2 regions of the Xenorhabdus entomophaga genome follow, and region 2 is predicted to be linked to the other one. Evidence: predicted binding sites of a transcription regulator. Region 2 holds the regulator's gene; the other holds the start of a gene.

Region 1 (11,698 bases), on a different contig from region 2:
CAGATAACGCAGATAACGGGCAATAACATCAAATGCAACAAACGTTCTGCCATGACCAATATGACACAAATCATAAATGGTAATGCCACACACGTACATGCCCACTTTCCCTTCATGAATCGGCTTAAATTCTTCTTTTTGGCGGCTGAGAGTGTTGAAAATTTTTAGCATCAGGGGGTTTTCCGTAAAAATTGATGTACGTGTATTAAAGATGTACGTGTATAAAATAGAATGAATTCGCTGATTATAGGCCTCTTTATCAGCGATATAAATAAACCAGAATATAGAGAAGCCAAGCGAGGTATTTCACCTTGATATGCAGTGCTTTGCAAGTGCCGCAAACCACCTTGTTCTGATACGATTTCAGAGTACTGACTCAAAATCTCATATATGATATAACAGCGGTTGTTCCGAACCCCCTAGAATACAGGGTCAATCAAAACTATTATTAGGATTTTTATTATGGTGACTTTCCACACCAACTTTGGCGATATCGTGATCAATACTTTCGCGGATAAAGCGCCGGTAACTGTTGAGAACTTCTTAAATTACTGCTCTGAAGGCTTTTATGACAACACAATTTTTCATCGTGTGATCAATGGCTTTATGATTCAAGGCGGTGGCTTTGAACCAAGCATGAAGCAGAAAGTAACAAAAGATCCTATCAAGAACGAAGCAAACAATGGCCTGAAAAACAGCCGTGGCACCCTTGCAATGGCGCGTACCAATGATCCGCACTCTGCAACTGCCCAGTTCTTCATCAACGTTGTTGATAACGATTTCCTGAACTTCCGTTCAGAACGTCCTGATGGGTGGGGTTATTGCGTATTCGCCGAAGTGGTTGAAGGCCTGGACGTGGTTGACAAAATCAAAGGCGTTTCCACTGGCCGCAGCGGTATGCACCAAGATGTACCACGCGAAGATGTGATCATCGAGCGTGTTACCGTTAGCGAATAATGACTGTTAGAGAATAGTTAATCGTTACATGAGTACACTGTTTATTGCAGATCTACATCTCAGTGAGCAAGAACCGGCAATTACTGCCGGTTTTCTTCGTTTTTTACGTGAAGAAGCAATCCATGCTGAGAATCTTTATATCCTCGGTGATTTTTTTGATTATTGGATTGGTGATGATGATCCCAACCCTCTACACACTAAAGTTGCCCACGCACTCAATGAACTAAAACAGAAGGGGATTTCCTGTTATTTCATTCACGGTAATCGTGATTTCCTGCTGGGCTCCCGTTTTGCCAGAGAGAGTGGTTTGATCTTACTGCCACAGGAAAACGTGCTGGAATTGTATGGCAAGCGTATTTTAATCCTGCATGGCGATACACTATGCACAGATGACATCGGTTATCAGCAGTACCGCAAGCGGGTACATACTCCGTGGATACAACGTCTGTTCTTACTTCTTCCTTTATTCATTCGGTTGAAAATTGCAGCCAAAATGCGGGCGGGCAGCCAATATGCCAATACTCAGAAGTCTGAATCCATCATGGATGTCAATCAACAAGCCGTTATCAGACACTTTGAAAAACATCAGGCCGATTGGATGATTCACGGGCACACCCATCGCCCGGCAATACATGATCTTCAAATCGATAATAAAACGGTGTATCGCGGTGTATTGGGCGCATGGCATCATCACGGTTCGATGTTTAAAGTAACAGAAACATCCATTGAGTTGATATCTTTCCCATTTTGAATTGCGTTATTTATTTTGGAAAAATAGATAAATCAGGTAACACAAACGTTTTCCTTGTGCAATTCGCGTGATATGATCCGTCGCCTTAAACATCACCTTTGTTCTGGTAGACACTCTATACAGGAGCATCTGATTTATGACGGCCAGCTCTGATCCCACAACAGCTATGACTTCTACAACAGAAATAGAGGCGCAGCATCACGCCAAAATCGCCATTGTCATGGGCTCAAAAAGTGATTGGGCGACCATGCAACATGCAGCCGATATTTTGACCTCTCTTGATATTCCTTTCCATGTTGAGGTTGTTTCGGCACACCGAACCCCCGATAAGCTTTTTCATTTTGCCGAACACGCTAAGGAAAACGGTTTTGATGTGATTATCGCGGGCGCAGGAGGTGCAGCACATTTACCGGGAATGTTAGCGGCCAAAACCTTAGTGCCTGTGTTTGGGGTCCCAGTGCAAAGCGCCGCGCTGAGTGGTGTCGATAGCCTGTATTCTATCGTTCAAATGCCAAAAGGTATTCCTGTTGGCACACTGGCTATCGGTAAAGCCGGAGCCGCAAATGCAGCCTTGCTGGCTGCCCAAGTGCTGGCTCTGCATGATGATGCTTTGTTTCAACGTCTGTCAGAATGGCGCCAAGCACAAACACAGGATGTTTTGGAGAATCCTGACCCACGGGAGGGCGCATGAAGCCTGTTTGTGTATTGGGTAATGGTCAGTTGGGCCGGATGTTGCGTCAAGCCGGTGAGCCGTTGGGGATTGCAGTTTACCCCGTCGGGTTGGATGCAGAGCCGGAAGCAGTGCCTTATCAGAGCAGTGTGATTACCGCAGAAATCGAGCGTTGGCCCGAAACTGCGTTAACTCGCGAGCTGGCACATCATAATGCTTTTATTAATCGCGATATTTTCCCGCAATTGGCCGATCGCTTGCCACAAAAACAATTGATGGATACGTTGGGTCTGGCAACAGCCCCCTGGAAACTACTTTCCGACCCAAGCCAGTGGTCACAACTGTTCGCTGAATTAGGTGACTTCATCATCGTTAAGCGCCGGACGGGCGGCTATGATGGACGTGGTCAGTGGCGTATACGGCCGGGTGATGAAGCAGAATTGCCACCTGAAATTTATGGTGAGTGTATTGTAGAACAAGGGATCCCGTTTTCAGGGGAAGTTTCTCTGGTGGGTGCCCGTAATGCCCAAGGGGAATCGGTATTTTACACGCTGACCCACAATCTGCATCAGGAAGGCATTTTGCGTACCAGTGTTGCCTTACCCAATACGGATAAGAAATTACAGCAACAAGCAGAAAAAATGCTGGCTACCATCATGGATCACCTGAATTATATCGGTGTGATGGCGATGGAATGTTTTATTGTTGGTGATAATTTGTTGATCAACGAACTGGCACCCCGGGTTCATAATAGTGGTCACTGGACACAAAACGGCGCGTCTATCAGCCAGTTTGAACTTCATTTACGGGCAATACTGGATCTGCCCATGCCTAAGCCAGAAATATTTGCTCCGTCCATTATGATCAATCTGATCGGTACAGAGGTGAACCCCTCGTGGCTCAGTTTACCGTTGGTTCGTTTACATTGGTATGAAAAGGAAGTTCGTCCGGTTCGTAAGGTAGGGCATTTGAATTTGGTTCATTCTGACCGGGATACCTTGAAAATGGCATTGCAAGTGTTAGCGCCATTATTGCCGGCAGAGTACCAAAGTGGTCTGGAATGGGTACAAAATAAATTAATTTGATCGGCTTTTCATATTCCATAACAAAGGAATAGCAAACCAATGATCAGGAAGCGGTAACTATTGGCAATGGTTACCGCTTCCTATTTTGTTTTTATTACCCGCTATTATTTTCTTGATAGTGTCCTGGTAAGGGTATCCACAATCGTTCTTGTCGTCTGATCGATTTCATAATTGAGAAAATCACCTACTTTCATCTTACTGAGGTTCGTCATCCTTAACGTTTCAGGGATCAGGTTTAAAGTAATCATCTTGTTTTCTTCATCAATTCCGTTGATGGTTAAGCTACAACCATGAAGCCCAATGAAACCTTTCAGGAAGAAATAGTTAATGTTGTCTTGAGGAATTCGGATAACTAATCGGTAGGTTTCACCTGTTGCAGTAAACTCTACTACTTCAGCTATACCCTCTACATGCCCATAAAGACTGTGTCCGCCATTTTCTTTATTCATCTGATGTGAGCGTTCAATGTTGACCTCATCACCAATCGAAAGAAACTTTAACGTAGTGGTGTCAGCAGTGAAATCGGAAATATCAAAAGAAACGCGATCCCCACTGAATTGGGTGACAGTCAGGCATGTGCCATCAATGGCAACACTGGCTCCGACAGTAACATCATCAAAAAAATGATTGTGATTACTCACAATCAACGTACTGAATCCGTTATTTTTATTGAGTGATAATACATTTTCTTTACCTTGTACAATGCCTGTATACATGATTCCTCTCCTCTGCTGAATATAATATTATTTCAAACACAAGCTTTTTATCATAACTTATGGGTTTTATTTAAAAATAATTAAATGATTGTGACATACTCTTTCTTAATAGTATATTCAGTAATACCATGTGCTAATTAGCGTTAAAACCATATTGGTAATTAAACCTATTTTTGCAATTAAAAGTATCTCTGTAATTAAAAACTAAAAACAAAGCTATTTTATAAAAATTCTTTATTTACTTTTCTTTTTATATGAATAATATTTTTAATCTATTTTGTTTTTTCAGTAATAAAAAAACTTTGATAAAATTACCCTGTTAGCACGATGCTACTGTCCATCGCTCTGCCGTAACGTGAAAGGAGAAATCATTTGCAATTTATCAACAAGCTAAAAAACCATATAATTAAAATGGGCTTATTTCCTTCCTTATTGCTATCCATTGCCAATGGCGTCCAGGCAAGTGATTTTGTCAATTTTCAATCGGTTGATACCAGCCTTTACTTTCAATTCGAAAATAAAGTTGCTCCCCAGAAAACCATTTCTCCCATTGTAGAAGCCTTTGGTGATTACAAAATAGGCGATATGTATGTCTACAGTATTTGGCAAAATTCACTACAGCATGACTATAAAGGTGATAAAAGCACCTATTACTATAAGTTTGTACCAAGACTCAGTGCCAGTAAAATCACAGGATATGATTTTTCCTATGGTCCATTGAAAGATGTGCTGTTTGCTCAGTGGATTGCTAAAACCAAGAACGTAAAACATGATTATTTTCCCGGTCTGAGTCTTGATTGGCAAGTAAACGGGTTCAGCTGGTTACGCACTATCTTTTATTTTGAAAATAATGCCAACGGGAGTTGGGACGACCAGCGCATCCACATTGATTATGGTATTCCTTTCAGCAACCAATTGGGGGATTTCCGCATCGTCGGAACTTTCGATTATACACTGGGGTTAGGCGATAATCCTGAAATGGTCGATTTCAAGCCTGAATTGCATTATGACCTGGGAAAAAAATTAGGGTATCAGCCCGGCCATTTATGGACAGGGATTGTTGTGAATCCGGTTAAAAATAAGTACAAAATAAAAGATACTTCTGATTTTCGCACGAATCAATTTAGCTACGGGGTGTTTATTCGATACAGCTTTTTCTAATAAACACATAAAATAGTGCCGTTTTTAATGGTTTATATCCTTGATGGGGTCACAATGTCCATTCAACACGACAAATTCGGGCGTACTTATCAGTGGTTTTTGCTGATACTTTTAGGCATGGTTTACTTTTTATCCACAGCAACTACCTTTACGTCATTGGGTGTTGTCTTGCCCAGCATGATTTATGAACTGGGCTGGAGTTGGACGAATGCCGGTTTAGGCTTCACCCTGCTTGGGCTGACCTGCGGGCTATCCAGTTTTTTGCCGACGATATTTATCCGTAAGGCTGGTGTCCGCTTTACTTTGTTCACTGGCCTGCTGATTTTTCTGGCTGGTTTCTACAATCTTTACCACACACATGTTATTTCATCGTATTTTATTGGTACGGCTTTAATCGGCATCGGTTTTACCTTTTTGGCTACTGTTCCGGGCACTTATGTAATTTCACGGCTATATGAGAAACAGTCTCTTGCTTTTGGCTTCTATTTCACGATTGGTGGATTGGGCGGCGTCATTGGCCCGTGGATCTATTTTCTGGCAACCCGGATTTGGGGGACGTGGCGGATGCACTGGATGATTTCTGCCATTGTACTCACCATTTTCGTTATCCTGACGATTTTTACCCTTCGGGAAGGGAAACGGGAAATTGCCCACGCCAAGGCCGTAAATCAACAACATAACAGCCGGGATACCTCCGGTATTTATCGCACTAAACAGCGCTGGACTGCGCATCAGGCACTGCGGACATGGCAATTCTACGTGATTGCAGCAACTTATACTGCGTTTTTATGGTGTGGTATTACGGTCAATAGCTTTGCGGTTGCCCATATTATCGAAAATGGTTTCAGCGAAGCCATTGCCGCAGGGCTACTGAGCACGATGGCCTTTATTAATGCGTTTTCCCGATTGGCCGGTGGTGCCGTCGGGGAGTGGATAGATCCGAAAAAATTACTCATTGGCAGCCTGGCTATCATCATTCTTGGCCTGATTGCACTGAGTATTGCTTCTTCATGGCCTTTCTTAATCGCATTTACCCTGTTTGTCGGCATGGGCTACGGGATGACTTTCCTCGCCTCCAGTGTATTGCTGGCTAACTATTTTGGCCGTAAGCCTTATCTGGAACTGTTCTCAATCATGAATCTGATTTCTACACTGGCGTGTCTGGCACCTTTTTTTGCCGGCGCCATCAAAGATTATTCAGGTAGTTTTACTTCAGCATTCTTAATTATTGCTATCCCCGTACTTGTTGTTCTTGTCGTAACATTGATGATGAAACCGCCTACTCAGAAAATGAAAAAGCGCTCAATCGAAGACACTCAATTTACTGAATAGGGCCAAAATGAACTGAAACAACAACAAACAAGGAAATAGTGATGTCAAAGAAAGAGTTCGGTGTTTTTCTGCCCATTGCCAAAGGTGGGTGGATCATCTCCAAAAACACGCCGCCACTGGATGCGTCTTATAAACAAAACCGTGAGGCTGCCATTCTGGCTGACCAGATTGGCCTTGATTTCATTATGTCCATGGGTAAATGGCGTGGATTCGGTGGTGAAACAGATCATTGGGGCAGCTCGCTTGAGTCCGTCACAATGATGGCAGGCATTGCCGAAGTTACCCACCGAGCAAAATTGATCGCTACAGTTCACGCCGGGCTACATAATCCGGCTGTGACCGCTAAAATGATCGCCACTCTGGATCAGATTAGTCAGGGACGCGCAGGGCTGAATATTGTTTCCGGCTCATTCCGAGATGAATTTGAACAAATGGGTGAGTGGGATGACAGTCTGGATCATGACCAACGCTATGCCATGACTGAAGAGTGGACTCAGTTGATCAAACGACTTTGGCGTGAAAAACAAGTCACTCATGAAGGTACTTATTTTCATTTAAAACAGTGCGTTTCTGAACCAAAACCGCTTTCCCTCCCTCGTCCTTATTTGGTTTGTGCCGGCCAATCTGAGCAAGGGCTGCGTTTCAGTGTACGCCACACCGATGTTTGTTTTATCGGTGGTAAGGATGAGGCAGAAACCCGCAATATCAGTTTAACTGCAAAGCGTATCGCCGCTGAGTACAACACAACCACCAAGACATTCTGCATGTGTACCGTCATTTGTGCCGAAACAGATGCCTATGCTGAAACCCTTGCCCAGTTCTACCGTCAGGGTTTGGATGTGGAAGCCGTCAAAAATATGATGCGCAGTTTTGGCGTCGATATGGATGGAAAAAGCAATGCGATGGTAGAGCGCTCACAAAATGCCTTTATGACCCATACTGCCATCGGTGCGCCAGATACCTGCTATAAGCAACTGGTTGATTTAATCCGTACTTGTGATCTGGATGGTGTTATGTTGATTTTTCCCGATTACATAAAGGGGTTAAAGGTTTTCGGGGATCAGCTCCTGCCTAAATTAAGAGAGGAATTTGCCTGATAGTTTCCAGCCAGTTTGCTGATAAACCTCGTTTTTTCAAACGAGGTTTATTTCATCATTGTTAATAATAAACCGAAAATAGGCGGGAATTATTCAGGCAAGCGCCGATATTGCCCTTGTCCCCGCAATAACCGAATTCCCAACCAACCACCACATAATGAAAGCAGTAAGCTGCTGATAACAGGAAGTAAAATCCACATCTGCCATTGTGGTTGCCATGGGAAATTAAAGACTTGGGTTTGCAATAACCAGAGTGCAATTTCTGCGCCAAATGCCGCAGCCACCCCCGCCATAAAACCAAGCAATGCAAATTCACTCCACAGTGTACGGCGCAGAAGTTTTTTGCTCGCCCCCAGTGTGCGGTATACCACCAATTCAAGCTGACGCTGGCTCATACCGACCTGAATTTGTGCCAGTAACAACAATCCGCCACAAACCATAACCAGCACGACCATGATTTCCAACGCCTTGCTGACTTGCTGCAAGATACCTTGTATCTGTTTGATTATCGAACCAACATCCAACATGCTGATTGTCGGGAAATGCCGATTAATTTCTGTCAGCAATCGCCCATCACCTTCATAATGGAAGCTGGTCAGCCACATTGCCGGCTGATTTTCCAATGTCTCTTTAGAGAAGATAAAAAAGAAATTCGGATTCACACTTTCCCAATCCACCTTGCGAATACTGCTTACCGTAGCATGAAATATCCGGGTATCACCGGTGAATGAGAGCTTATCTCCCACATTGATTTGCAGCCGTTCAGCAACGCCCTGTTCCATGGAAACTTCGTTTGGCTTCGGTGGCCAAGTTCCCTCAACGAGGGTATTAAAAGGCGGTAATTCTGATTTCCATGTTAAGTTCAGTTCGCGACGTACCGTTGTACTATTGGGGTGCCTTTCATCAGCCCATTCAATGGCTGATTGACCATTTATTTCCGTCAGGCGCGCCAACACCACAGGGTAAAACTCAGTGGGTTTGGCCTGATATTTGTTCAACATATCATTAACCTGGGCAATTTGCGGTTTAGTTATGTTAAGCAGGAAATAATTCGGGCTGTCAGGCGGCAACTGTTGCTGCCACTGATTCAATAAATCGCCCCTTGCCATAATGAGCAGGGCCAACAGCATAAATGACAGTGAAAATGCAGCCAATTGTGTCATGGTCTGAAATGGGCGGCATAATAGACGATTAACGGCCAGACGCAGGCTTAATTGGCTGAATGTCACGCGGCGCAATATCCATAAGCCGCCCCATCCCAACAGCGCCAATAACAATGCGATAACGGGTACTCCCGCCAGCAATGACCATAGCAGCGGCTTAGTTCCTGCCAGTAAGACCAACCCTCCCGTCACAATTAAGGCTACCGCAGGCAGGTAGTAACGCAATGGCCAGATAGTCGCAGTAACATCACTTCTCAATACGCGTGAAGGCTGGGTAGCCATTAATTGGCGATAAGGGCGAATTCCCACCAACAAGGCAATGCCAAACAAGGTGCCAATCGCCCATATCCACGGCCACATTCCCGCTTCCGGCAACATCTTCGGCAACATTCCCGCTAAAATCCGAATCAGGGCGGACTCAAAAACCAGACCTAAAACAGAACCTACCGCAACCGCGGCCAGCAATATCACCAACCATTGCCCAATAATCCACTGCCGTAAAGCCCAACGCCCTGCTCCCAATGTTTTCAGGATGGCAATCAAATTATGTCGGCTGCGGCAATAATGCGCCATGGAAACCGCCATCGCAGCCACGGCAAGCAATAACGTCAATAAGGCTGATAAGAGTAAAAATTGCTGGGCTCGCTCAATGGATTGAGCTAATGCACTATTATCCTGTTTTAGCGTTAACCAACGCTGATCCGCTTTTAATTGCGGATCAACGAATTGCTGGAAGGATTGGATAGCCGACGGAGAACCCGAAAACATATAGCGATAAGTCAATCGGCTCCCCGGTTGGATTGCCCCTGTCGCTTTGGCATCTTCAATACTGATTAAGATTCGGGGAGAAATCTGGAATGGACTAAAGCCACTGTCAGGCTCTTGCAGCAATTCCCCACTTACTTTTAGGGTGGTATCCCCCACGTCAAGTTTATCCCCGATATTAATACCCAATAATGTCAGCAATCGCGGTGCCACCAGCACAGAACCTTTTTCCGGTTTTAACCCCTGCGGATAGGTTTCCAGCTCTCCATACAATGGATAACGATCATCGGCCGCTTTAACCTGAGCTAGTTGCGGAATATCTCCCGCGTATGTCATGGTTGAAAATGAGATCTGACGACTCAGTGTCAGCCCTTGATCCTGCGCCCTTTTAAGCCAACCTTCATCAACGGGATACGAGGCCCTTAAGACCAGATCGCCCGCCAGAAAATCACGGCTCTGATAATGCACACTTTGATCAATGCGATCACTAATCCGCCCCAATGCCAGCACACAAGCGACGGCCAATGTCAGGGACAGCCAGACAATCAGAAGAGACGGGGTACGCCATTCACGCCAAAACCAGCGCCAGATCATGCTTCCTCCCGCAATTTGCCATCCACCAAACGTAAACGACGCTGACAGCGGGCAGCGAGTTGACTGTCATGGGTCACCAGAATCAAAGTCGTGGCGTAATCATGATTGAGGGAAAACAATAAATCAGCAATACGATCACCTGTCTGGCGATCAAGATTACCTGTTGGTTCATCAGCAAACAGAATTTTGGGACGGGTACAGAACGCCCGGGCCAAAGCCACCCGTTGCTGTTCTCCGCCTGAAAGTTGGGCCGGCATATGTTTCAGGCGTTTTCCCAATCCTAGCTGTTCAAGTAATTCGATGGCTTGCTGACGACTTTGATTTTCTGACTCACCACGCAACAACGCGGGAAGCTGGACATTCTCCAAGGCGTTCAAGGTAGGGATCAACATAAACGATTGGAAAACAAAACCGACATTTTCTGCCCTTAATTGCGCCCTCTCTTCTTCATTCATACGGCTGATATTTTTCCCCAACAGGTGAACCTCTCCCCCGCTACCATCATCCAATCCGGCAATAATACCCAAAAGGGTTGATTTGCCCGATCCTGATTCACCGATCAATGCAATTGTCTGCGCTGGCTCGACAACCAACTCAATACCTTGCAATATATTAATTACCTGTTCCCCTTGACCGACATGTTTAGTGAGATGATGAACTTCAAGAATACTTTCTACAGCCATGTATTTTTCCTTTTATTGTTAGTTCTATGCAGCGCCAGAGCGGTGGCGGCTGATACCCTGCTGATAATGGGTGATAGCCTCAGTGCCGGATATCGCCTGCCCGTTGAACATTCGTGGCCCAGACTAATGGCAAAGCAATGGCAGCAGACCGGAAAAAAAACAACCATCGTTAACGGCAGCATCAGCGGCAATACAACAGCACAGGCATTTGAACGTCTGCCTGAATTATTGAAACAACACAATCCCAAATGGGTTCTGATAGAGCTTGGTGCAAATGATGGATTGCGTGGTTTTCCCATTAAAAACATAGAGCAAGATTTGCAGCAGGGCATTACTTTGATCAAACAAGCCGGTGCGCAACCACTGTTAATGCAAGTTCGGATTTCACCTAATTATGGAAAACGCTATACCGAATCCTTTGCAAAAATTTACCCTGCACTGGCTGAGCACAACCAAATTCCTCTGCTACCATTTTTCATGGAGCACGTTGTTATTAAACCAGAATGGATGCAAGACGATGGGCTGCACCCTAACCAAGCTGCGCAGCCTTTTATTGCTGATTGGATGTCCAATAAACTATCGGCATATATCAACCATTCTTAATAGCTTACTCCAACAGGCTATTTTATTTGTCATTTTGTGCGCAGTCAGTATTCAGGCTATCTGCAACAATAAACGCTTACTGAGAGTAAGCGTTTAATCAAAATATTTCTCAATAGTAAAT
Region 2 (11,698 bases):
TCTAGATTAAGTTAATCTCCAAGTAGCCATCTAAGTATTACACAAACTATTTTAGAAAGAGAATAAATTTTTTCTACGAAGAAAAATTCTACCTTTCTTTATCTCAAAATAAGCCAATAATTTTTGGGCATCGGCAATAAAATGGTAGTCGAATAGATGATTTAACCAGAATCGTCTTAATTGTTGCGTGATGTGCATACCATTTTTACAGTTTTGACATAATAAATGAGAGTACAAATTGTCTATTTGGTTATTTTAATGGTAGAGAAGTAATTGAACTAAATATCAATAAAGTAATGCAACTTATTATGTGAATCCAAGATGCAATTGTATATATACCTGTCGTCTTTCAAGTTGCAGCTTTGTTGGCTGCGCTCATTCACCCCAGTCACATAGTTACCTATGCTCCTGGGGATTCACTCCCTTGCCGTCGCGCTGCATCTTGAAATCTATTAGGTATAGATTGTAAAGTACACCAAGATAATGGTACGCCTTGGAAATATAAAAAGCCCAATTCAGTTTAATACCAATATGGGCTTTAAGTATGATTGATTGTGCTGCCTGAGGCTAGGCAGCACAATGTCCATGATTAAAAAGTACAGTCTTAAAGCATATGAACAGAAGATGTGTTTGTTGTGCCACTTGGTACCAATGCGCCAGATACCATGACAACGATATCGCCTTTATTTGCCATACCACTCGCCAAAGCAGCTTCTTTACCAATGCGGTAGAAATCATCAGTAGAAGCGATTTCTTTTACAATCTGCGTGGAAACACCCTTGACCAATAGTAATTGGCGAGCAGTGATTTCATTGGTGGTTAAAGCAAGAATCTGCGCGTTAGGGAAATATTTGCGAATAGATCTTGCAGACTTACCACCATAGGTTGCTACAACGATTAACGGTGCTTCCAGTTTCTCTGCAATTTCAACAGCACCACGGCTGACTGCCTCAGTAACGCGCAGTTTCTGAATTCTGGTATTTTCAATGCGGCTGTTCATGACGCGATCTGTACGTTCACAGATAGTTGCCATGATGGAAACCGCTTCAACAGGATATTTTCCTTTAGCGCTTTCACCGGAAAGCATGACTGCATCAGTGCCATCTAAAATAGCGTTGGCAACGTCACCTGCTTCAGCACGGGTAGGGCGCGGGTTTTTGATCATGGAATCCAGCATTTGAGTTGCGGTGATGACAACTTTACGAGCTGCATTACATTTTTCGATCATCATCTTTTGAGCGAAGATAACTTCTTCAACTGGGATTTCAACGCCTAAATCACCGCGAGCAACCATGATACCGTCTGAGGCTTCAAGAATTTCATCAAAGTTATTCAAGCCTTCCTGGTTTTCAATTTTAGAAATAATTTGGATATGTTCGCCAGCGTGAGCTTTCAGGTGCTCACGAATTTCCAGAACATCGGAGCGCTTACGGATGAAAGATGCAGCGATGAAATCTACACCTTGCTCACAACCGAATACCAGATCTTGTTTGTCTTTCTCTGCCAATGCAGGCAGGTTGATGGAAACATTCGGCAGGTTAACGCCTTTATTTTCGCCTAGGTCACCATTGTTCAATACTTCACAGATAACCTCAGTTTCAGTGACATTTTTGACTGTCATAGCGATCAAACCGTCATCAACCAATATGGTATTACCTGATACCAAATCTGCCGGCAGCCCCGCATAAGTCACTGCAACGCGGTCTTGATTGCCGATGATGGATTTATCTGTCGTAAAGGTAAAAATCTGGCCTGCGGTGAGAGAGACATCTTTGCCTCCTTCCAGCTTCATGGTACGTATTTCAGGGCCTTTGGTATCCAGTAGGATTGCTGCTTTTTTGCCAGTTTTCGCTGTGACTGCGCGAATATTTTTAATGCGTTGACCATGCTCTTCGTAATCACCGTGAGAAAAATTCAAACGCATTACATTCATGCCAGCATTGAGCAGTTCAGTCAATTTTTCTTCGGATTCTGTTTTTGGCCCGATAGTACAAACAATTTTGGTTTTTTTCATGACAATCTATCTACAGGTTTTAATGGATTAAAAGAGTGAATCGCCAGCCATTGACATTTATGCCAACATCATCTGGAGTTGTAAGTTGCGCAACATAATGGAAAACGGATAGCAGAAAGCGTCAAATGGTTTTTTAGCATGAAGTCAAGCATGTGCAGACATGCGGACTTGGTTCGATTAATCATCTGTAATTTTTTCTGAATTCGGTAAATTAACTAGCTGAAACCATTCAACTCATGACAGGAGCGTATTATAGAGACTAATTTCTGTGAAATGAATCAAAAAAACGGTTCTTGAAAAGATTTATATACGGAAAAGCAGAAATACTCTGGTTCATGTTAAAAAAATCAGTAAGTTGTTGCGCAAATAGGGTGTGGTTGAATTTTTGGCGTTCAGAATAAGTTAGGGAACAATTGGTTCAATTTAGGGAACGAAGAACGACAATAAGCGAATAGATAAAATGGAATTACTTTTGGGGGTAGTGAGATAAGATTTGGTGCGTCCGAGTGGACTCGAACCACCGACCCCCACCATGTCAAGGTGGTGCTCTAACCAACTGAGCTACGGACGCACATAAAACTGTTTTCTATGTCAACCTGATATTTGGTGCGTCCGAGTGGACTCGAACCACCGACCCCCACCATGTCAAGGTGGTGCTCTAACCAACTGAGCTACGGACGCAATCTAAATTACCGTTGCTGACAACGGGGACGAATATTAACGGGCACTGGGCTTTCTGGCAAGGGAAAAAATGCAAATTCTTGTTCAACTGCTCGTATTTACATCTTTTAGTTTGAATTTACAGCTTTTCCCTTGGATTAATAACGTAATATGCTGAATTAACGAGAGGATCGTATCAAAACAGAGTGATCAGATTGTTTTTGTGTCCACAGAATTCGGTAACCCATCATAAACGCTGCTGCCGTCAAGCCGATAATGAAACCGATCCAGAAACCTTGTGGCCCCATCGGTTCAGTAACATAATCAGTCAACGCCAGAACATATCCGCTAGGTAACCCTAACAGCCAGTAAGCAATGAAAGTAATAAAGAAGATCGAACGTGTATCTTTATATCCACGCAATACGCCTGAGCCAATGACCTGAACGGCATCAGAAAGTTGATAAATGGCCGCAAACAGCATCAAGTGGGAGGCCAGAATGACAACTTCAGGATTGTCGTTATACATAAATGCAATTCGTTCGCGGAACAATATCGTGAACGTTGCCGTCATAACAGCAAGAATTAAGCCAACACCAAGACTGGTGTAAGCAGATATTTTCGCACCTTCTGTTGATTTCTGACCAAGGTTATGACCAACCCGAATAGTTGCAGCGATCCCTAATGACAGCGGGAACATAAACATCATAGAGCTGAAATTGAGCGATATCTGGTGTCCGGCAACCGCGACGACGCCAAGCGGGGAAACCAGCAATGAAACAACTGCAAAAAGTGTTACTTCAAAGAACATGGCCAGTGCGATAGGCAAACCGAGCAGTGCAATTCGTTTTTGGGTATGCCATTTAGGGCCTGAAAAATTACTAAATGTTTGAATATCTTTTTGAGCAGGTGAGTGCTTTACATATGCAAGCAACAGAAGGAACATAACCCAGTAGACCGTTGCTGTTGCAACACCACAACCAACACCGCCCAATTCTGGTGCACCAAATTTGCCGTAAATGAAAATATAATTGACGGGGATATTAACCAGTAAGCCAGCAATACCGATTAACATTGCGGGTTTGGTTTTCGACAACCCTTCACATTGGCCGCGCAATACCTGATAAAACAAGTAACCCGGCGCACCCCACATAATGGCATGGATAAAATCTGTAGCTTTTTGCGCCAATACAGGGTCGACGTTATGTTGTGCTTCTATGATAAAGCGACTGTTATACAATACCGCGATAATTAAGATAGAAAGGAAAGCTGCAAGCCAGAATCCTTGTTGGATCTGAGAAGCAACATTTTTTCTGTGGCCAGAGCCATTCATGTGTGCCACGATTGGTGTTAAGGCAAGCAATAGACCTTGACCAAACAGGATAGTTGGCAGCCAAATTGATGTGCCAACGGCAACTGCTGACATCTCAACAGCCCCGGCTTTACCAGCCATGACTGTATCGACAAAACCCATTGCAGTTTGTGAAAATTGGGCGATGATTACGGGAATTCCCAGAGCGAGCAAACTACGCGCTTCATTTAAATACTTCTGCACGTACTACACCTTTTTTTGATTAAAAATTAAGTAGAAAAACAAAGAATATTTCTGCGAGCAAACGATGTTAGTGGAAAATGTATCGCTTATAAGCTTTCCTATTGTATAGGACTCATTTTATTAAGCCAATCATTGCACGATGTTTGTACTCAATAAATTAAACTATATTCAACTAAAACTACACTCAACCAAACTAGTGTTTAAAAGTGATGAGTGGGTTAAACTAACTTTTGCAATGTAAAATGATTAAAGAGGTTCCCATGTTTACAGGTATCGTTCAGGGAAAAGCGCCGATAGTTGTCATTGATGAAAAAATGCACTTTCGGACCCATGTTGTTAAGTTTCCGGCTGAATTATTACCCGGAATTGAAACGGGAGCTTCTGTTTCCCATAACGGCTGTTGTTTAACTGTAACCAAGATCGATGGTGATTTAATTAGCTTTGATTTAATGAAAGAAACCCTGCGCTTGACCAACCTTGGTGAACTTAACGTCGGGGATTTAATCAATCTGGAGAGGGCGGCCAAATTTGGCGATGAAATTGGCGGGCATTTGATGTCTGGTCATGTTATTACGACAGCAGAAATTGCCAAGATCTTCACTTCAGAAAATAATCATGAAGTTTGGTTTCGGATCCACGATAAACAATTGATGAAATATATCCTGCACAAAGGTTTTATTGGCATTGATGGAATTAGTCTGACAATAGGAGACGTTGTGAATAACCGTTTCTGTGTTCACTTGATCCCAGAAACTTTGGAGCGTACGACACTAGGTAAAAAACGCCTTGGTCAAAAGGTCAACATTGAGATTGATCCACAAACTCAAGCGATTGTGGATACCGTTGAACGAGTGATGGCACAGAAAGAACAGGAAAAATTGTTGTCACAACCTGAAGAACAATAAATATTATCAAGTTGTGGTAAATGTTTTTGTGGCGAAGCCCTGAATTGAACATGAAAGCTACAGAAATATAATTTCTGTAGCTTCTCGGACCTGAGCGATGAAGTAAATTTCTATCTGGGTACTCTCAATCCTTTTTCAATACCTTGCGGGCTAAATACGATTTGCCAGAGTTGAATATCCCTCGCACGGAATGCACCTGCACAGGCATTCAAATAATAGCTGAACATCCGTTTGAAACGCGGGCTGTAGTTATGTTCTATTTCGTGCCAGCTTGCAGTAAAGCGCTTATACCATTCCATAAGAGTCAGGTCATAATCTGCGCCAAAATTGTGCCAATCTTCCATGACAAACTTCCTATTAGTCGCTTTGGCTATTTTTGAAATCGATGGTAAGCAACCGTTGGGGAAAATATATTTGGTGATCCACGCATCGGTACCAGATTTATTGATATTAGAACCAATGGTATGGAGAAGAAAAAGACCATCAGGTTTCAGGTTCTGTTTCACTATCTGGAAATAATTGTCATAGTTTTTGGGACCAACGTGCTCAAACATGCCAACAGAAACAATGCGATCAAATTGAAGGTTAAGGTTTCGGTAATCTTCAAGGATAATTTTTACATCTAGATCCTTGCAGCGCTCCTGAGCATATTTTTGTTGCTCAGCTGAAATTGTTACACCAGTAACAGATACTCCATAATTTTCTGCAGCATAGGCAGCTAAACCACCCCATCCACAACCGATATCTAATAAAGTCATGCCCGGAGCTAGTTGTAGTTTCTCACAAATAAGACGGAGTTTATTGGATTGGGCTTCTTCCAGAGTATTGGCATCTTTCCAGTAACCACAGGAATATTGCATATAAGGATCAAGAATTCGGGTAAACAAGTCATTACCTAAATTATAGTGTTCCTTACCGACAATCCAGGCTCGTTTTGGAGATTGTAAATTAAATATACGAGAGATAATTATCTGCAAAATATCTTTAGTATTTTTGGGGATACGACGCTCCAAACCAGCCCGTAATATTTTATGAAAGAAAATATCAAGGCGATCACATTCCCACCAGCCATCCATATAACTTTCACCCAGTCCCAAAGAGCCTTCTTTCAATACTCGCTTATAAAAATCAGGATTTTTAATGCGTATATCGAAGGGGCGTTTGCCATTGATATCAATATCAGCTTCTTGAAGCAATTCATGGGCGATTCTATGCCAGGAATCCGTTATTGTTTTTTTATCTTCAACGAAAGATGAACTCATATACTCTCCAACATTTGTGCGATGGAATTTTGAGGTATCGTTTTGTAGCTGACTTTTATTATGTTCAAGCCATAATGGATTGTTAGAAATAATATAGATATTAAACTAAAAAAATTGCCTATCTACCTTGAAATTTAAGAAGAGCTTCAATGCCCTACAAAACCTCAAATTCCGAGTTTTTAGAATAAAGAATAGGTATGAGTATATGAGTGAAATGGTATTTAAACAATCATCTAAAGGTCACATAATGCTGTAACCTTTAGATAATAATGTTCTTAATTATTATTTTTTTGAGAAATTGTTTAATTTATGTTTAGTGGTTTTCTTCCGCATTTTTCTTTTGGAGCCAATAACCTATTGCCATTGGAACAACAGTAAGAGCCATAACTGTTGTTGTAGACAAGAGAGGATATTTCATAAATACAGACACAAATGAACTCGCAACAAAACAAAGACCCAATTGAAGGGCATTTTGCAATGCAGCAGCTTTACCGCTGTTCTTAGGATAGACCGAAAGAGCTTTTGCCACGGCAATAGGGTAGGAAGCTCCATTCATTGCGGCCATAAAGCAAAAAGGAGCAAGAATAGCCATAAATGAAGGTTCACTTAATATGGAAATCAAATAAATAATGATCATGCTGACAGCATAACCCACCAATAGAAACGGGAATACTGTTTCGCTTTTCACTTTTTCCAGCAAGATACGGCAACCATAACCACCAATCATAAATGCCAGGGTCTGGGGAATATAACTTAGGCCAATATTGGTAGGATCATAACCCATATTACTCAAAATGATAGGTGAGCCAGTCAGCCAGGCAAAAAAACCAGCACTGCAAGAAGCATAAATCAATACGTTTCCACTAAAAACAGGGGATTTTAGTAACGTAAGGAAAGAAACTGTCTTCTTATCCGTGGTTACTTCGACGTTATTGAACTTATTGGTCAGGCAAAGTGTTGGTATTAATAGTAAGAGAGTTACTATCATTAAAACAAAGAAAATGATTCTCCAACCATCATGGATCAATAGCCATGCACCTAATAAAGGTGCGAGGGCAGGAGAAAGGGCAACCAGAGGCATGATCATAGCAAAGACGCGTTTAGCGTGCTCTGTATCATATCTATCGACGACCAGAGCCTGCCAGGAAACCGCAGCAGAACAGACGCCAACTGCTTGAATAAATCTCAGTACCAGCAATTGTGTGGCATCCGTTACCCAGAGCATACCTAAACAGCTAATGGAAAACAGAGATAATCCGATAATAAGAACAGGTTTTCTGCCTAAGCGATCAGATAATTGTCCCCATAAAAGCTGTGCAAAGGCAAAGCCGGCAAGAAAAATGCTGAGACTCGCACTAATGGCGTTTTCTGAGGTACCTAATTCTGCTTTCATTGCATCAAAAGCAGGCAGATACATATCGATAGCCAAATAGCCGAGCATACTCAGGCCGGCGAGATAAAACATGAATGAAGTTGAGTTTTTATTTGTTGCCATAATATTAATAAATGGTGTTAATAAGTGATGTTAATAAATAGTGTTAATAACTTGACGTGGTAATTGATAAGGAGATACCCGACTTATTTTATATGGCATGATTTTTACTTGTGAAACGGTAATATTTGCACCATATTGTGAAAAAAATTGAAAGGAATATATATGTGGTCTGAATACTCTCTGGAAGTTGTTGATGCTGTTGCCAGAACAGGAAGTTTTAGCGCTGCTGCATCAGAGCTTCATCGTGTACCTTCCGCTATCAGCTATACGGTAAAACAACTTGAAGAATGGCTGGCAGTACCTTTATTTGAACGGCGTCATCGTGATGTGGATTTAACTGAGGCTGGAATTATTTTTGTCAAGGAGGCGAGATCAGTTATCAAAAAAATGAAACACACCCGACACCAGTGCCAGCAAGTAGCCAATGGATGGCGGGGACAATTCAGTATTGCGGTTGATCAAGTTGTAAAGCCGGAGCGGACACTTCAGTTGATTTTGGATTTTTACCGCCATTTTCCAGATATTGAATTGTTTATCTATCCTGAAGTTTTTAATGGTGTATGGGATGCTCTTGTAGATGAGAGGGTGGATGTTGCCATTGGGGCGACACGTGCCTCTCCTGTCGGTGAGCGATATAGCTTTAGGGATATGGGATTCATGCCCTGGTTGTGTGTCGCCAGCCCTGAACATGAACTGGCTGAGATATCGGGAAAACTGAACGATGATCAAATCCGTCGTTATTCCAGTTTGTGTCTTGAAGACACTTCTCGCAGCTTACCTAAACGCGATACATGGGCTTTGGATAACCAACGGCGATTGATTGTACCTGATTGGGATGCTGGATTGAGTTGCCTGATGGATGGATTGTGTGTCGGGATGGTGCCCAAGCATCGTGCACTGCCGTTGATCCGTAAAGGAAAGCTGATTGCACTGGAACTTGAACAACCACTGCCTGACAGCCCATGTTGCTTAACATGGTCAGAAGAATGTCATTCACCAGCATTAAGTTGGTTACTTAGTTATCTTGGAGATAGTGAAACACTTAATGCTGAGTGGTTGCAGGAAAATTAACTATTAACGGCGATAATCGATAAAAGGTCCATCCGCCACGGAGCGACGCTCAACGAGACGCGGATGGACTTCAATAGTTTGTGCATCTTCACGCTTATTAATGATCCTATCCAATAGCGTTGAGAAGGCCATTTGCCCCAAACGTTCTTTGGGCTGGTGGATGGTTGTTAATGCCGGTGTAAAATAGCGGGCATTACGAATATTGTCATAACCGATGATAGAAATGTCTTGTGGAACGCGTAATCCCAATTCATCGGCTGCACAAATTGCCCCCATTGCCATAACATCACCACCGCAAAAAACAGCCGTTGGGCGATGCTTTTGGTTCAGGATCTTACACATGGCCTGATAACCGGATTCAGGTTCAAAATCACCTTGTACAATCCACTCGTCCCGAATAGTGATATTGGCTTCTTTCAGTGCTTTGAGAAAACCTTGGTGACGCCCGCCCCCGGTATTTCTTGCCAACGGTCCCGGAATAGATGCAATATCACGATGGCCGCGTTCAATAAGGTAACGACCCGCCAAGTAACCACCATGAAAAGCGTTATCAATAATTGCATCAGTAAAATCCCCTCTGGATTCTCCCCAATCCATAACTACCATGGGAATATTACGATAATCTTCCAACATACCTAAAAGCTGTTCAGGATATTCTGAACACATTACCAGCAAACCATCTACGCGTTTTTGTGCCAACATTGCGAGATAAGCTTTCTGCTTATCAAGATTGTTATGAGAATTACATAAAATCAGCGTGTAACCTTTGCTATAGCAGCTATTTTCAACAGATTCTATGATTTCAGCAAAATAAGGGGCTTCGCTTGATGTTGCCAATAATCCGATGGATTTGGTGTGGTTAACTTTCAAGCTGCGAGCAACGGCGCTGGGAGAATAATTCAGCTCCTTAATTGCAGCCCAAACTGCAGCCTTTGTATCTTCGGCGACGAAGCGGGTTTTATTGATAACATGGGATACAGTTGTGGTCGAAACACCAGCGCGTTTAGCCACATCTTTAATCGTTGCCATGATAAAAAGGACTCCTGACCTTATGGTCTAAATTTATATACCCTTCATTTTTCAGGCTGCCACATAGTTGATTGCTCTAGCTAGTGTCACTTTGCAACCTGAAATCTATTGGATATAGATATTTGTTAAGCGTTTGCCAATATATTTATATATAGAGTGGTCGTTGGCAATAATTTAGCGATGAACCTTGAATTTTGTCTGATCTAGCTCAAAAGTGAAAGTAATAATCGATGTTATAAAGAGTATGGTTCAAGAATTACAGTCTAGTTTTTTAGATAATGCGATAAATAACCATCTAAAACTTATGGTATTGAGATATCTTAATTTTCACGTTGAGGATAGTCTATGGACACAGATCTGAAGTTGGGATTATTGGCTGCCAGCAGTGCATTAATCATGATTGTTTTTCTGGGAAGCCTTTGCCTTATCTGATCGAGTTCGAGAAAAAGAATTGAGGTATAACATCACTTGTTTAAGGGTAGGTGCACCTGTTCATAATGTGGTGAATAGGTGCACTTGCCCTTGTTATTTCAAACTGGGACGAGAATTAATCTTATTAAGCCAGATTTTCTTCAACAAATTTCCAGCTGACTAAGGCCCAGAAGTGCTCCAGGTATTGAGGACGCGCATTGCGGTAATCGATGTAATATGCGTGTTCCCAAACGTCAACTGTCAAAACTGGCTTATCTTCGCCTGTCAGTGGGGTTGCTGCGTTAGAAGTATTAACGATAGCGAGGCTGCCGTCAGTTTTCTTGACCAGCCATGTCCAGCCAGAACCAAAGTTTTTCAGGGCAGCGTCAGTAAATTGCTGTTTGAACTCAGCAAAAGAACCGAAAGCACTGTTGATAGCATCGGCCACTTTTCCGGTTGGTTCACCACCACCATTTGGTGACAGGCTATGCCAGTAGAAAGTATGGTTCCAGATTTGTGCTGCGTTATTGAAAATGCCACCTTCAGATGTTTTGATGATTTCTTCCAGGGATTTTCCGGCAAACTCGGTCTCTTTAATCAGATTATTCAGATTCACAACATAAGCGTTGTGATGTTTGCCGTAATGATATTCCAGAGTTTCTGCAGAAATGTGTGGTTCCAGGGCATCTTTGGCATAAGGTAATGCTGGTAATTCAAAAGACATTGCATGCTCCTTTTTAATATCGGGTTTTTGGCTCTGTAAACCATGACTTAGATACTGAATCATGGGCAGAGCAAATCTAAGCTTATTATCATGTTGCTGTTTTGATAATTATCTTAACAACTTTTTTGCTAAATAACAGAAGAAAAGATGCTACTTAGCTGCGAACTGGCGCAGAACTGAACTATAACATGAACTTAATATGGCTAATTGGGATAAAAATACCTGATGAATACTTGTTGTAAATCATGGCAAAAATTTGCCATGGAAAGTTCGCGGTAGAAAAATCAGAGTAGAAAGTGGTATTCTGAATCAAACTTTTCTGATGCTGATGAATGGCACTTGCAGTTTAAGGAAGCAAAAATGACGACTATGAATACAAATACCAATACCAACACAGTTACTAATACAACAACTGAAGAAACCATTGAAAAAATCAAACGCCAAATTAGTGAGAATCCAATCCTGCTGTACATGAAAGGTTCTCCTAAATTGCCGAGCTGTGGATTCTCTGCACAGGCAATTCAGGCGTTATCTGCCTGCGGCGAGCGTTTTGCTTATGTGGATATTCTGCAAA

The links. Region 2 encodes PurR, which represses purine synthesis genes. Its sites were predicted from a motif close to CANGCAAACGTTTGCNTG; they were not measured.
Region 1: a site for PurR is predicted at 1,747-1,764, ahead of purE (5-(carboxyamino)imidazole ribonucleotide mutase). Genes of this name have one in related genera too.

The regions. Positions count from the first base shown of each region.
Region 1 is NZ_JBBMXH010000041.1:2,062-13,759, forward strand. It holds gene cysS (cysteine--tRNA ligase) at 1-171, opposite strand, end outside; gene ppiB (peptidylprolyl isomerase B) at 463-957, shown strand; gene AAC854_RS10285 (UDP-2,3-diacylglucosamine diphosphatase) at 986-1,708, shown strand; gene purE (5-(carboxyamino)imidazole ribonucleotide mutase) at 1,875-2,399, shown strand; gene purK (5-(carboxyamino)imidazole ribonucleotide synthase) at 2,396-3,463, shown strand; gene AAC854_RS10300 (riboflavin synthase subunit alpha) at 3,568-4,179, opposite strand; gene AAC854_RS10305 (outer membrane protein OmpK) at 4,552-5,340, shown strand; gene AAC854_RS10310 (MFS transporter) at 5,395-6,672, shown strand; gene AAC854_RS10315 (LLM class flavin-dependent oxidoreductase) at 6,714-7,769, shown strand; gene ybbP (putative ABC transporter permease subunit YbbP) at 7,859-10,291, opposite strand; gene ybbA (putative ABC transporter ATP-binding protein YbbA) at 10,288-10,974, opposite strand; gene tesA (multifunctional acyl-CoA thioesterase I/protease I/lysophospholipase L1) at 10,945-11,577, shown strand.
Region 2 is NZ_JBBMXH010000025.1:14,452-26,149, reverse strand. It holds gene pykF (pyruvate kinase PykF) at 605-2,014, opposite strand; tRNA gene AAC854_RS07425 (tRNA-Val) at 2,509-2,585, opposite strand; tRNA gene AAC854_RS07420 (tRNA-Val) at 2,619-2,695, opposite strand; gene AAC854_RS07415 (MATE family efflux transporter) at 2,854-4,227, opposite strand; gene AAC854_RS07410 (riboflavin synthase subunit alpha) at 4,488-5,132, shown strand; gene cfa (cyclopropane fatty acyl phospholipid synthase) at 5,243-6,394, opposite strand; gene punC (purine nucleoside transporter PunC) at 6,708-7,889, opposite strand; gene punR (DNA-binding transcriptional activator PunR) at 8,052-8,960, shown strand; gene purR (HTH-type transcriptional repressor PurR) at 8,964-9,989, opposite strand; gene sodB (superoxide dismutase [Fe]) at 10,546-11,124, opposite strand; gene AAC854_RS07380 (Grx4 family monothiol glutaredoxin) at 11,485-11,698, shown strand, end outside.